One region of the Streptomyces sp. NPDC007808 genome, then DNA from elsewhere that is predicted to be linked to it. Evidence: predicted binding sites of a transcription regulator. Region 1 holds the regulator's gene; the other holds the start of a gene.

Evidence for each region. The regulator HrcA, encoded in region 1, represses chaperone genes, less so after heat shock. The targets are predictions, from matches to a motif close to TTNGCACTCNGNNNNNCNGAGTGCNAA.
Region 2: a site for HrcA is predicted at 2,569-2,595, ahead of groES (co-chaperone GroES). Genes of this name have one in related genera too.

Annotation. Positions count from the first base shown of each region.
Region 1 covers NZ_JBIAEQ010000002.1:668,386-674,248, reverse strand. Annotated here, with positions in the region: gene ACFYNL_RS09320 (Uma2 family endonuclease) at 1-229, shown strand, start outside; gene ACFYNL_RS09315 (DUF3097 domain-containing protein) at 207-1,022, opposite strand; gene ACFYNL_RS09310 (MBL fold metallo-hydrolase) at 1,065-1,808, opposite strand; gene hrcA (heat-inducible transcriptional repressor HrcA) at 1,973-2,989, shown strand; gene dnaJ (molecular chaperone DnaJ) at 2,990-4,126, shown strand; gene ACFYNL_RS09295 (nitronate monooxygenase) at 4,554-5,684, shown strand; gene ACFYNL_RS09290 (16S rRNA (uracil(1498)-N(3))-methyltransferase) at 5,681-5,863, shown strand, end outside.
Region 2 covers NZ_JBIAEQ010000009.1:209,655-215,517, reverse strand. Annotated here, with positions in the region: gene ACFYNL_RS31900 (methyltransferase domain-containing protein) at 1-657, opposite strand, end outside; gene ACFYNL_RS31895 (polysaccharide deacetylase family protein) at 640-1,659, shown strand; gene ACFYNL_RS31890 (polysaccharide deacetylase family protein) at 1,656-2,507, shown strand; gene groES (co-chaperone GroES) at 2,742-3,050, shown strand; gene groL (chaperonin GroEL) at 3,170-4,795, shown strand; gene ACFYNL_RS31875 (ester cyclase) at 4,863-5,552, opposite strand; gene ACFYNL_RS31870 (SDR family NAD(P)-dependent oxidoreductase) at 5,697-5,863, opposite strand, start outside.

The DNA.
Region 1 (5,863 bases):
GCGTTCGATCTACGCAGCGGCGAAGGTACCCGCGTACTTGATCATCGATCCGGTCATGGCGCAGTGCGTACTGCTCACGGAACCGACGGGCCACGGAGAGAACGCGGACTATCGCCGTCAGCGGATCACCAAGTTCGGCGACCTCACGCCGTTGGAGCCCATCAATATCGAACTGGACACCAGCGAATTCTCCACCTACGAGAAGATCAGGCCGCATCGCTATCCGTGACGAAGTCGATCAACTCCTCCACCCGCCCCAACAACTCGGGCTCCAGGTCCTTGTAAGACCCCACCCGCCCCAGAATCGCCTGCCACACCGCCCCGGTGTTCTCCGACGGCCACCCCAGCGCCCGGCACACCCCCGTCTTCCAGTCCTGCCCGCGCGGCACCTTCGGCCACCCCGGGATCCCCAGCGACGACGGCTTCACGGCCTCCCAGATGTCGATGTACGGGTGACCCACGACCAGCGCGTGTTCGCTCGTCACCGCCTGCGCGATACGCCACTCCTTGCTGCCCGGCACCAGGTGGTCGACCAGCACCCCCAGCCGCGCGTCGGGACCCGGTGCGAAATCGGCCACGATCGACGGCAGGTCGTCGACGCCCTCCAGGTACTCCACCACCACGCCCTCGATGCGCAGGTCGTCGCCCCACACCTTCTCGACCAGCTCGGCGTCGTGCCGGCCCTCGACGTAGATCCGGCCGGCGCGGGCCACGCGCGCGCGTGCGCCAGGGACGGCGACCGAACCGGATGCCGTACGGGTGGGGCGTACCGGAGCCGCGCCCGACGGCCGGACGAGGGTCACCACCTTGCCCTCCAGCAGGAACCCCCGCGGCTCCAGCGGGAACACCCGGTGCTTGCCGAAGCGGTCCTCCAACGTCACCGTGCCCGCCTCGCAGCGGATCACCGCGCCGCAGAAGCCGGTGCCGGGCTCCTCCACCACCAGGCCCGGTTCCGCCGGGACCTCGGGGACCGGCTGGGGCTTCTTCCAGGGCGGAGTCAGGTCGGCGGAGTACTGGCGCATTCGAGTGACGATAGGAGAAGTCCGGCCGTCAGGGAGCGTAGATCAGCGCGACACGCCGAAGCGGTCGGCGAGGGCGTCGCGCTGGCGTCGTACGAACTCCGCGTCCACCACCGCTCCGTGACCGGGCACGTACAGCGCGTCCTCGCCGCCCAGATCCAGGAGCCGGTCCAGTGCCGCCGGCCAGTGGGACGGTACGGAGTCGGGGCCGGCCTGGGGCTCGCCCGACTCCTCCACCAGGTCGCCGCAGAAGACCACCTCACGATCGCCGGGGGACCGGCCCGGCACCAGCACGACCAGATCATGGGCGGTGTGCGCCGGGCCCACGTTCGCCAGGAGCACCTGGTGGTCGTCGTCGAGGTCGAGCGTCCACTCGCCGCTGACCTCATGGCGCGGGTGCACCAGGGCGTCCACCGCCTCCTCCGCCGACTCCGGGTCCAGGCCGTTGCCCACCGCGTCCGCGCGCAGCTCCTCGCGCGCGTGTCGCTGCGCGAAGACCGTGTCCATGCCCACGGCGCCGAAGATCTCCGCTCCCGCGAACGCCGCCGCCCCGAAGACATGATCGAAGTGGGGATGGGTCAGCGCGAGATGAGTCACACGGTGACCCGCGAGCCACTGCGCCTGCGTACGCAACCGCGCGCCCTCGCCGAGGCTTGACCCGGCGTCGATCACCAGTGCCGTGTCCCGCCCCACGACCAGCCCGGCCGTGCAGTCCCACACCGGGAGCCGGCACCGGCCCACCTCGGCGGCCAGCCGCTCCCACCCCAGCTCTTCCCAAGTCACCGTCATACGGCGACGCTAGCCAAGACACCACCGTCAGGCACGGTGGTGCCGGACCGGCCTTGCCCGGGGCGTACCCCACGGCCGTACACTGGGCCGGGGACGGCTGGCACTCGCCCGCGCAGAGTGCCAGGCGAGATATCGAGGGAACGAGTTCTGGAGGTGTGCGCGAGATGCTGAGTGAACGCAGGCTTCAGGTGCTGCGCGCCATCGTCCAGGACTATGTCGGGACGGAGGAGCCGGTCGGCTCCAAGGCGCTCACCGAGCGGCACAACCTCGGCGTCTCCCCGGCGACGGTCCGCAACGACATGGCGGCCCTGGAGGACGAGGGCTACATCGCCCAGCCGCACACCAGTGCCGGGCGGATCCCCACCGACAAGGGCTACCGGCTGTTCGTCGACAAGCTCGCCGGCGTCAAGCCGATGAGCCCGCCGGAGCGGCGCGCCATCCAGAACTTCCTGGAGGGCGCCGTCGACCTCGACGACGTCGTGGCGCGCACGGTACGGCTGCTCGCGCAGCTCACCCGGCAGGTCGCCGTCGTGCAGTACCCCTCGCTGACCCGCTCGACCGTGCGGCACGTCGAGCTGCTCTCGCTCGCGCCCGCACGGGTGATGCTGGTGCTGATCACGGACACCGGGCGGGTCGAGCAGCGGGTGGTCGACTGTCCGGCACCCTTCGGCGAGGCCTCGCTCGCGGATCTACGCGCGCGGCTGAACAGCCGGGTCGCGGGGCGGCGCTTCACCGATGTGCCGCAGCTCGTCGAGGACCTCCCCGAGGGCTTCGACGTGGAGGACCGCGGCACCGTCTCGACCGTGCTCTCCACCCTGCTGGAGACGCTCGTCGAGGAGAACGAGGAGCGGTTGATGATCGGCGGCACCGCCAATCTCACCCGCTTCGGACATGACTTTCCCCTCACCATCCGGCCGGTGCTCGAAGCGCTGGAGGAGCAGGTCGTGCTCCTCAAGTTGCTGGGCGAGGCGAAGGATTCGGGCATGACCGTGCGCATCGGCCACGAGAACGCCCATGAGGGACTCAACTCCACGTCCGTGGTCTCGGTCGGCTACGGTTCGGGCGGCGAGGCAGTCGCCAAGCTCGGCGTGGTCGGACCGACCCGCATGGATTACCCGGGAACGATGGGAGCGGTACGCGCAGTGGCACGTTACGTCGGACAGATCCTGGCGGAGTCGTAAGTGGCCACGGACTACTACGCCGTTCTCGGCGTGCGTCGCGACGCGTCGCAGGAAGAGATCAAGAAGGCCTTCCGGCGGCTCGCTCGCGAGCTGCACCCGGACGTCAACCCGGATCCGAAGACCCAGGAGCGGTTCAAGGAGATCAACGCCGCTTACGAGGTGCTGTCGGACCCGCAGAAGAAGCAGGTCTACGACCTCGGCGGCGACCCGCTGTCCCAGGCGGGCGGCGCGGGCGCCGGCGGCTTCGGCGCGGGCGGCTTCGGCAACTTCTCGGACATCATGGACGCCTTCTTCGGTACGGCGTCCCAGCGCGGCCCGCGCTCGCGCACCCGGCGCGGCCAGGACGCGATGATCCGGCTGGAGGTCGAGCTCGACGAGGCGGCCTTCGGCACCACGAAGGACATCCAGGTCGACACGGCCGTCGTCTGCAACACCTGCAACGGTGAGGGCGCGGCGCCCGGCACCTCCGCCCAGACGTGCGACATGTGCCGCGGCCGCGGTGAGGTCTCCCAGGTCACCCGGTCCTTCCTGGGCCAGGTCATGACGTCCCGGCCCTGCCCCCAGTGCCAGGGCTTCGGAACCGTGGTCCCGACGCCCTGCCCGGAGTGCGCGGGCGACGGCCGCGTACGGTCCCGCCGCACCCTCACGGTCAAGATCCCGGCCGGCGTCGACAACGGCACGCGGATCCAGCTCGCCGGTGAGGGCGAGGTCGGGCCCGGTGGCGGTCCCGCCGGTGACCTGTACGTCGAGATCCACGAGCTGCCGCACGCGATGTTCCAGCGGCGCGGCGACGACCTGCACTGCACGGTGACGATCCCGATGACCGCGGCGGCCCTCGGCACGAAGGTGCCGCTGGAGACGCTGGACGGGCTGGAGGAAGTCGACATCCGGCCGGGTACGCAGTCGGGTCAGTCGATCCCGCTGCACGGGCGCGGCGTCACGCATCTGCGCGGCGGCGGCCGAGGGGACCTCATCGTGCACGTCGAGGTCCAGACCCCGACCAAGCTGGACCCCGAGCAGGAGCGCCTCCTGCGCGAACTGGCCAAGCTGCGAGGCGAGGAGCGGCCCCAGGGGCAGTTCCAGCCGGGGCAGCAAGGGTTGTTCTCGCGGTTGAAGGACGCGTTCAACGGGCGCTGAGTGGGTCCCGGTGGGCTGCTGGGGGTCCGGGGGTCGTCCCCCGGGTGGGCAGGGTCAGTCGGGACAGCAGGGGTTGTTCTCGCGGTTGAAGGACGCGTTCGACGGGCGCTGAGTGGGTCCCGGTGGGCTGCTGGGGGTCCGGGGGTCGTCCCCCGGGTGGGCATGGTCAGCCGGGGCAGCAAGGGTTGTTCTCGCGGTTGAAGGACGCGTTCAACGGGCGCTGAGTCGGTCCCGGTGGGCTGCTGGGCGTCCGGGGTTCGTCCCCCGGGTGGGCAGGGTCAGTCGGGGCAGCAGGGGTTGTCCTCGCGGGTGAAGGACGCGTTCGACGGGCGCTGACTCCAAGGGGCCGCGGGCCGGGGATCCACCGGCCCGTGCCAAGGGGAAGGGTCGATTCGGACTTGTCAGAGGGACGTGACAACATGCCGTCATGTCCTCCGCGCTGACCGATCTCTTCCCCCTCCCGATCGTGCAGGCCCCCATGGCGGGCGGCGTCTCCGTGCCGCATCTCGCCCAGGCCGTGTCCGAGGCCGGCGGGCTGGGGTTCCTCGCCGCCGGGTACAAGACCGCCGACGGGATGTACCAGGAGATCAAGCAGCTGCGGGGCCTGACGACCAAGCCCTTCGGGGTCAACCTCTTCATGCCGCAGCCCGAGCACCCCGGCGCGAGCACCGGCAGCACCGCAGCGGCCGGCGCCGCGCCCGCTTCTGCGGCGGCCGTGGACGTCTACGCCCACCAGCTGGCCGGCGAGGCCGCCTGGTACGAGACCGAGCTGGGCGACCCGGACAGCGGACGCGACGACGGGTACGACGCCAAGCTCGCCGTGCTGCTCGACAACCCGGTGCCGGTCGTCTCCTTCCACTTCGGGGTGCCCGGCCGCGAGGTCCTGGAGTCGCTCCGCCGCGCCGGAACCTTCACCCTGGTCACCGCGACCACGCCGGACGAGGCCCTCGCCGTGCAGCAGGCCGGCGCGGACGCCGTGATCGCCCAGGGCATCGAGGCCGGCGGGCACCAGGGCACCCATCGCGACAACCCCGAGACCGACGGCACCGGCATCGGGCTGCTCTCGCTCGTCGCGCAGATCCGGGAGACCGTGAGCCTGCCCATAGTCGCCGCCGGCGGCATCATGCGCGGCAGCCAGATCGCCGCCGCCCTCGCGGCCGGGGCGAGCGCCGCCCAGCTCGGCACCGCCTTCCTCGCCACCCCCGAGTCCGGCGCCAACCCCCTGCACAAGCAGGCACTGACCAACCCCCTCTTCGTACGGACCGAGTTGACGCGTGCCTTCTCCGGGCGCCCCGCCCGCGGCCTCGTCAACCGCTTCATGCGCGAGCACGGGCCGTACGCCCCCGCCGCCTACCCCGAGGTCCACCACCTGACCTCGCCCCTGCGCAAGAAGGCCGCCGCGTCCGGGGACGCGCAGGGCATGGCGCTGTGGGCCGGACAGGGGCACCGGATGGCACGCGAACTGCCCGCGGGGCAGCTGGTGGAGGTGCTGGCCGCCGAACTGGACGCCGCGGCGACAGCGTTGTCCTCCCGCCCGGCAGGGGGTGCGAGGCGATGACGGCTCCCGTTTTCCTCGTCGAGCACTTCGACGCGGGTGACGCCGGGCGGTGCGTCCTCGACGGCCCCGAGGGACGGCACGCCGTCTCCGTCAAGAGGCTCAGGCCCGGGGAGACCGTCGTCCTCACGGACGGCGCAGGCCGCTTTGCCGAGTGCGAGGTCGTCGGCACGGAGGGCAAG
Region 2 (5,863 bases), on a different contig from region 1:
CGGGTCGAAGACCCTGCCCCGGCCGCCCCGCCGCGCGGGGTCGACGAACACGGCGTCGTAGCCGGTCGTGTCCACCTCGGTGACATCCGCCTCGCGCACCTCGACCAGTCCGGCGAGACCGAGGGACGCCACGTTCGCCCGCGCCACCGCCGCGGTCACCGGATCCCGGTCCACGGCCAGCACCCGGATCCCGGCCCGTGCCAGGGCGAGGGCGTCACCGCCGATGCCGCAGCACAGGTCGGCGACGGATGAGACCCCCAGCTCCTTCATCCGTCCGGCCCGGTGCGCCGCGACGCTCGCCCGTGTCGACTGCTCGACCCCGTGGGGCGTGAAGAACATCCGCCCGGCGTCCGCCGCCCCGAACTTGGCCACCGCCCGCTGCCGCAGCCGGGCCTGCCCGAGCGCCGCCGACACCAGCTCGGCCGGGTGCTCGCGGCGCAGCCGGGTGGCGACCGCGAGTTCGTCGGCGGGGTCGGTGTCGCGCACGGCGTCGAGGAGGGCGTGGCCCTCGGGGGTGAGGAGGGAGGCGAAGGAGGCGAGGTCGTTCACCGGGTCATTGTCGGCCACTTGGTTGACGGGGCGCTTCCTGCGGCGGTGTCGGCCGGGGTTCGGGGCGGGTGCCTGCGAAGATCCCGCACCATGCGAGTAGTAGTACAAAATGACAAAAGTCGCTCGAATGGGGCGACCGCGGCACACCGCCGCCGGGCGGCTCGGCGCTCGCTCATCCGCGGCGGCATCACGGCCCTCGCGGTCGCCGCCCTCGCCTCGGGCTGCGCCCCGGTCGAGGGGCGAAGCACCGGGCCGTCCGGCGCCGGCGCGGGCCCGAGCGGCCGGCCCCTCAAGGCGCCACCCCCGCTCGGCAGCCCCCACCCGCACTCCGAGCACGCCCACGCCGGGGCCGCGCCCCCCGGGAAGTTCCCGTCCGCCCGGGCCGCCCACGCCGCCCGGGTCGCCGCCGCGAGACGCTGGCGCCTGGCGCGGGTGCCGCTGACGGCTCCGCCGCCGCCCGCCAAGAAGCCGAGGATCACCACCCGCGACGGCTTCGAGGTGGCGGGTCACGAGGAACTCGGCCTTCCACCCGTCTTCACCACCGTCCCCACCAAGCAGAAGGTCGTCTTCCTCACCATCGACGACGGTGCCGAGAAGGACCCGGCGTTCCTGCGGATGATGAGCGACCTCCAGGTGCCGTACACCGCCTTCCTCAGCGACTACCTGATCAAGGAGGACTACGGCTACTTCGAACGGATGCAGGACGCAGGCGTGGTCCTGAACAACCACACCCTGCACCACCCCTACCTCCCGGCCCTGTCCTACCTCCGCCAGAAGCGTGAGATCTGCGGCATGCAGGAGGTGATCGAGCGGCGCTACGGCAAGCGCCCGGTGCTCTTCCGGCCGCCCTTCGGCAACTACGACCGCGACACGCTGCGCGCCGCGAAGCGATGCGGGATCGAGTACGTCCCCCTGTGGAACGAGGAGGTCTTCGTGGACCGTTGGGACTACCGCGAGTGGGACCGCAGGATCCGGCCGGGTGACATCGTCCTCACACACTTCCGGGGACGGGACGACTGGAAGGGCACAATGCCCGACATGATCCGCCGATTCCTGAACAAGGTGACGGCCGAGGGGTATGCGGTGGCCCGGCTGGAGGACTACCTGTGAGGTCCGGGCGGGCGCCGAGGCGGCGGGCGGGACTGCGGGCCCTGACGGCGGCGGCCGTGGCGGCCGTCCTGCTCACCGGCTGCGACCGGCCGACCGCGACGGTGGGGCCCGGCGGAGTGCCGGGCCACAAGGCGGCGCAGGAGGCGCGCTCGGCCAAGGGCCCGACGCCCACGGCACAGCCGTACCGCCGCTGGGGCCTCACCGCCCCGCTGTCCGCGCCGCCGTCCCCGCCCGCCCGGCCGCAGCCGCCGCCCGGGGGCGGCCCGCTGCCCGTCGTGGACCGCGTCGCCACCCGCGACAGGGTCGTGTTCCTCACCTACGACGACGGCGCCGAGAAGGACCCCCGCTTCGTCGACATGGTCCGCGAACTGCGGCTGCCCGTCAGCATGTTCCTCACCGACAGCGTGGTCGGCCCGGGCTACGGCCATTTCGCGCGCCTGCGCTCGGTGGGCGCGTCGATGCAGAACCACACCCTCGACCACGCGGCCCTGCGCGGTCTGCCGTACGCCGGCCAGCGCGCCGAGATCTGCGGCCAGCAGAACAAGCTCCGCGCCCGCTTCGGCATCCGCCCCCACCTCTTCCGGCCGCCCTACGGCACGTACGACACCACCACGCTGCGCGCGGCGGCCGACTGCGGCGTACGGGCCGTCGTGCTGTGGCGGGCGGCGATGGAGGGCGACGGCGAACTGACCTACGCCGAGGGCCCCGGCCGGCTGCGCGCCGGCGACATCGTCTCCGTCCCGTCCCGGGAGCCGACCGGAATGACGCTGAGGGAGCGGACGGCGAGGTTGCTGCGCGAGATCCACCGAGGAGGGCTGACGGTCGGTCGGCTGGAGGACTACGTCTGACGCCGGGTGCGTCCGCACAGGCGAACGGCACACGGCAAACTCGGCGCCGCGCCGCGGGCAATTAGCAGTCCGCTTGACCGAGTGCTAATCACGGTCATAGTCTCGGCTCTGGCACTCCCCCCTGGAGAGTGCCAACTACGCGACGGGCAGGTCCGGCACCCGCGACGACGGATCCACCTGGTCGCCACCTCAGACAGTTAACCCCGTGAGATCTCCGAAGGGGGAGGTCGGATCGTGACGACCACCAGCTCCAAGGTTGCCATCAAGCCGCTTGAGGACCGCATCGTGGTCCAGCCGCTCGACGCCGAGCAGACCACCGCCTCTGGCCTGGTCATCCCGGACACCGCCAAGGAGAAGCCCCAGGAGGGCGTCGTCCTGGCCGTGGGCCCGGGCCGCTTCGAGAACGGCGAGCGCCTGCCGCTCGACGTCAAGACCGGCGACATCGTGCTGTACAGCAAGTACGGCGGCACCGAGGTGAAGTACAACGGCGAGGAGTACCTCGTCCTCTCGGCTCGCGACGTGCTCGCGATCATCGAGAAGTAAGTCACCTCAGCACATTGCTCGACGCTGCGCCCCTGGCCCCCGCGACCACTTGAGAAGCCGGGCGCCCTGGGGCGCAGTGCCTTTTTCACCCACAGATTTCCGAGAGGGCTCCCGCTGTCATGGCGAAGATCCTGAAGTTCGACGAGGACGCCCGTCGCGCCCTCGAGCGCGGCGTCAACAAGCTGGCCGACACGGTCAAGGTGACGATCGGCCCCAAGGGCCGCAACGTCGTCATCGACAAGAAGTTCGGCGCCCCCACCATCACCAACGACGGTGTCACCATCGCCCGTGAGGTCGAGGTCGAGGACCCGTACGAGAACCTCGGCGCCCAGCTGGTGAAGGAGGTGGCGACCAAGACCAACGACATCGCGGGTGACGGTACGACCACCGCCACCGTGCTCGCCCAGGCGCTGGTGCGCGAGGGCCTGAAGAACGTCGCCGCCGGTGCCTCCCCGGCCGCCCTGAAGAAGGGCATCGACGCCGCCGTCAAGGCCGTCTCCGAGGACCTGCTCGCCTCGGCCCGCCCGATCGACGAGAAGTCCGACATCGCCGCCGTCGCCGCGCTGTCCGCCCAGGACCAGCAGGTCGGCGAGCTCATCGCCGAGGCGATGGACAAGGTCGGCAAGGACGGTGTCATCACCGTCGAGGAGTCCAACACCTTCGGCCTTGAGCTGGACTTCACCGAGGGCATGGCCTTCGACAAGGGCTACCTGTCGCCGTACTTCGTGACGGACCAGGAGCGCATGGAGGCCGTCCTGGAGGACCCGTACATCCTCATCAACCAGGGCAAGATCTCCTCCATCGCCGACCTGCTGCCGCTCCTGGAGAAGGTCATCCAGGCCGGCTCCTCCAAGCCGCTGCTGATCATCGCCGAGGACGTCGAGGGCGAGGCCCTGTCGACCCTGGTCGTCAACAAGATCCGCGGCACCTTCAACGCGGTCGCGGTCAAGGCCCCCGGCTTCGGTGACCGCCGCAAGGCGATGCTGCAGGACATGGCGGTCCTCACCGGCGCCACGGTCATCTCCGAGGAGGTCGGCCTCAAGCTCGACCAGGCCGGCCTGGACGTGCTGGGCTCCGCCCGCCGTGTCACGGTCACCAAGGACGACACGACCATCGTCGACGGCGCCGGCAAGTCCGAGGACGTCACGGGCCGCGTCGCCCAGATCAAGGCCGAGATCGAGAACACGGACTCCGACTGGGACCGCGAGAAGCTCCAGGAGCGCCTCGCCAAGCTGGCCGGCGGCGTGTGCGTGATCAAGGTCGGCGCCGCCACCGAGGTGGAGCTGAAGGAGAAGAAGCACCGTCTGGAGGACGCCATCTCCGCGACCCGCGCCGCGGTCGAGGAGGGCATCGTCTCCGGTGGTGGCTCCGCTCTGGTCCACGCCGTGAAGGTCCTGGAGGGCAACCTCGACAAGACCGGCGACGAGGCCACGGGTGTCGCGGTCGTCCGCCGCGCCGCCGTCGAGCCGCTGCGCTGGATCGCCGAGAACGCCGGCCTGGAGGGCTACGTCATCGTCTCCAAGGTCGCCGAGCTGGAGAAGGGCAACGGCTACAACGCCGCCACCGGCGAGTACGGCGACCTGGTCAAGGCCGGCGTCATCGACCCGGTCAAGGTCACCCGCTCCGCCCTGGAGAACGCCGCCTCCATCGCCTCCCTCCTCCTCACGACCGAGACCCTGGTCGTCGAGAAGAAGGAAGAGGAGGAGCCGGCCGCCGCGGGCCACGGCCACGGCCACGCCCACTGAGGCACGCACCACCCGAAGAAGCCCCCGCTGCCGTGGCAGCGGGGGCTTCTCCCTTCGCGGGCGTCACTCACCCGAGTACCCCCAGCTGCTCCAGCAGACCCGCCCGGTCGTAGAGCCAGTGGCTCTCGCAGATCCTGCCGCCCCGGAACCGCTGCCAGGTCATGCCCCGCATGCTCACGTCCTGCCCGGTCGCCGGGATCCCCAGGAACTCGCCCTTGTGCCGGGCGACCCAGGTCCAGCGGGTGCACACCTGGTCGTCCTGGGCCATCTGGTCGTCGATCCGGAAGGTGAAGTCGAAGGCGGTACGCCACCCCGCGTACTGCTCGCGCACCCCGGCCACCCCCCGCACGGGCTGCGGGTACGACGGATCGTTGTCCACATAGTCGTCGGTCAGGTGCTCCCCGATCCGATCCGGCTCCATCCTGCCCATCGCCTCGAAGAAGGCCCGCGCGGCCAGGACATTCAGCTGCTCGTCGCGCACCACGTCCAGATCGGTGAACGTGGGTGCCTCGTCGCAGAGCGCGACCATGTCCTGGAAGATCCGGTCCGTCTCGGGCAGGTGGGAGTTGCGCATCGCCTCCTCGTACGACGGGAACTCCACGATCTCGATGAAGTGCGAGGAATCGGACCGGTCCTTGCCGATGATGTCGTGCGTCGCCGTCCGCTTCCCCTTGGTCTGTTCGACCCACCTGTCCATCAGCCGGTTCATCTCGTCGAAGCGGCTGGTCCTGCAGTCGATGAGCTGCACGAAGGTCATGTCGTCATCGCCTCCCGGGTGCCTGGGTGCGGCTGGACAGCACCATTCTCGCCACTGCGACGGCGGGGCGCCTCGCGCCCTGCCCTGCGGGAAACGGCCGACTCGCGCGAACCGCGCGCACCGGACGGCGCCCGCCGGCTTTCGCTACTGCGGCCCGTACTTGCGCCCCGTGCGGGAACTGATCCCCCCGAGCACCCCGCGCGGCACCACCTTCACCAGTCCCATCAACGCCTTGTACCGGGGATCCGGGATCGACAGCGACTTCCCTCTCGCCAGATCGCCGAGCGCGGCCGCCACGAGCTTGTCCGCGT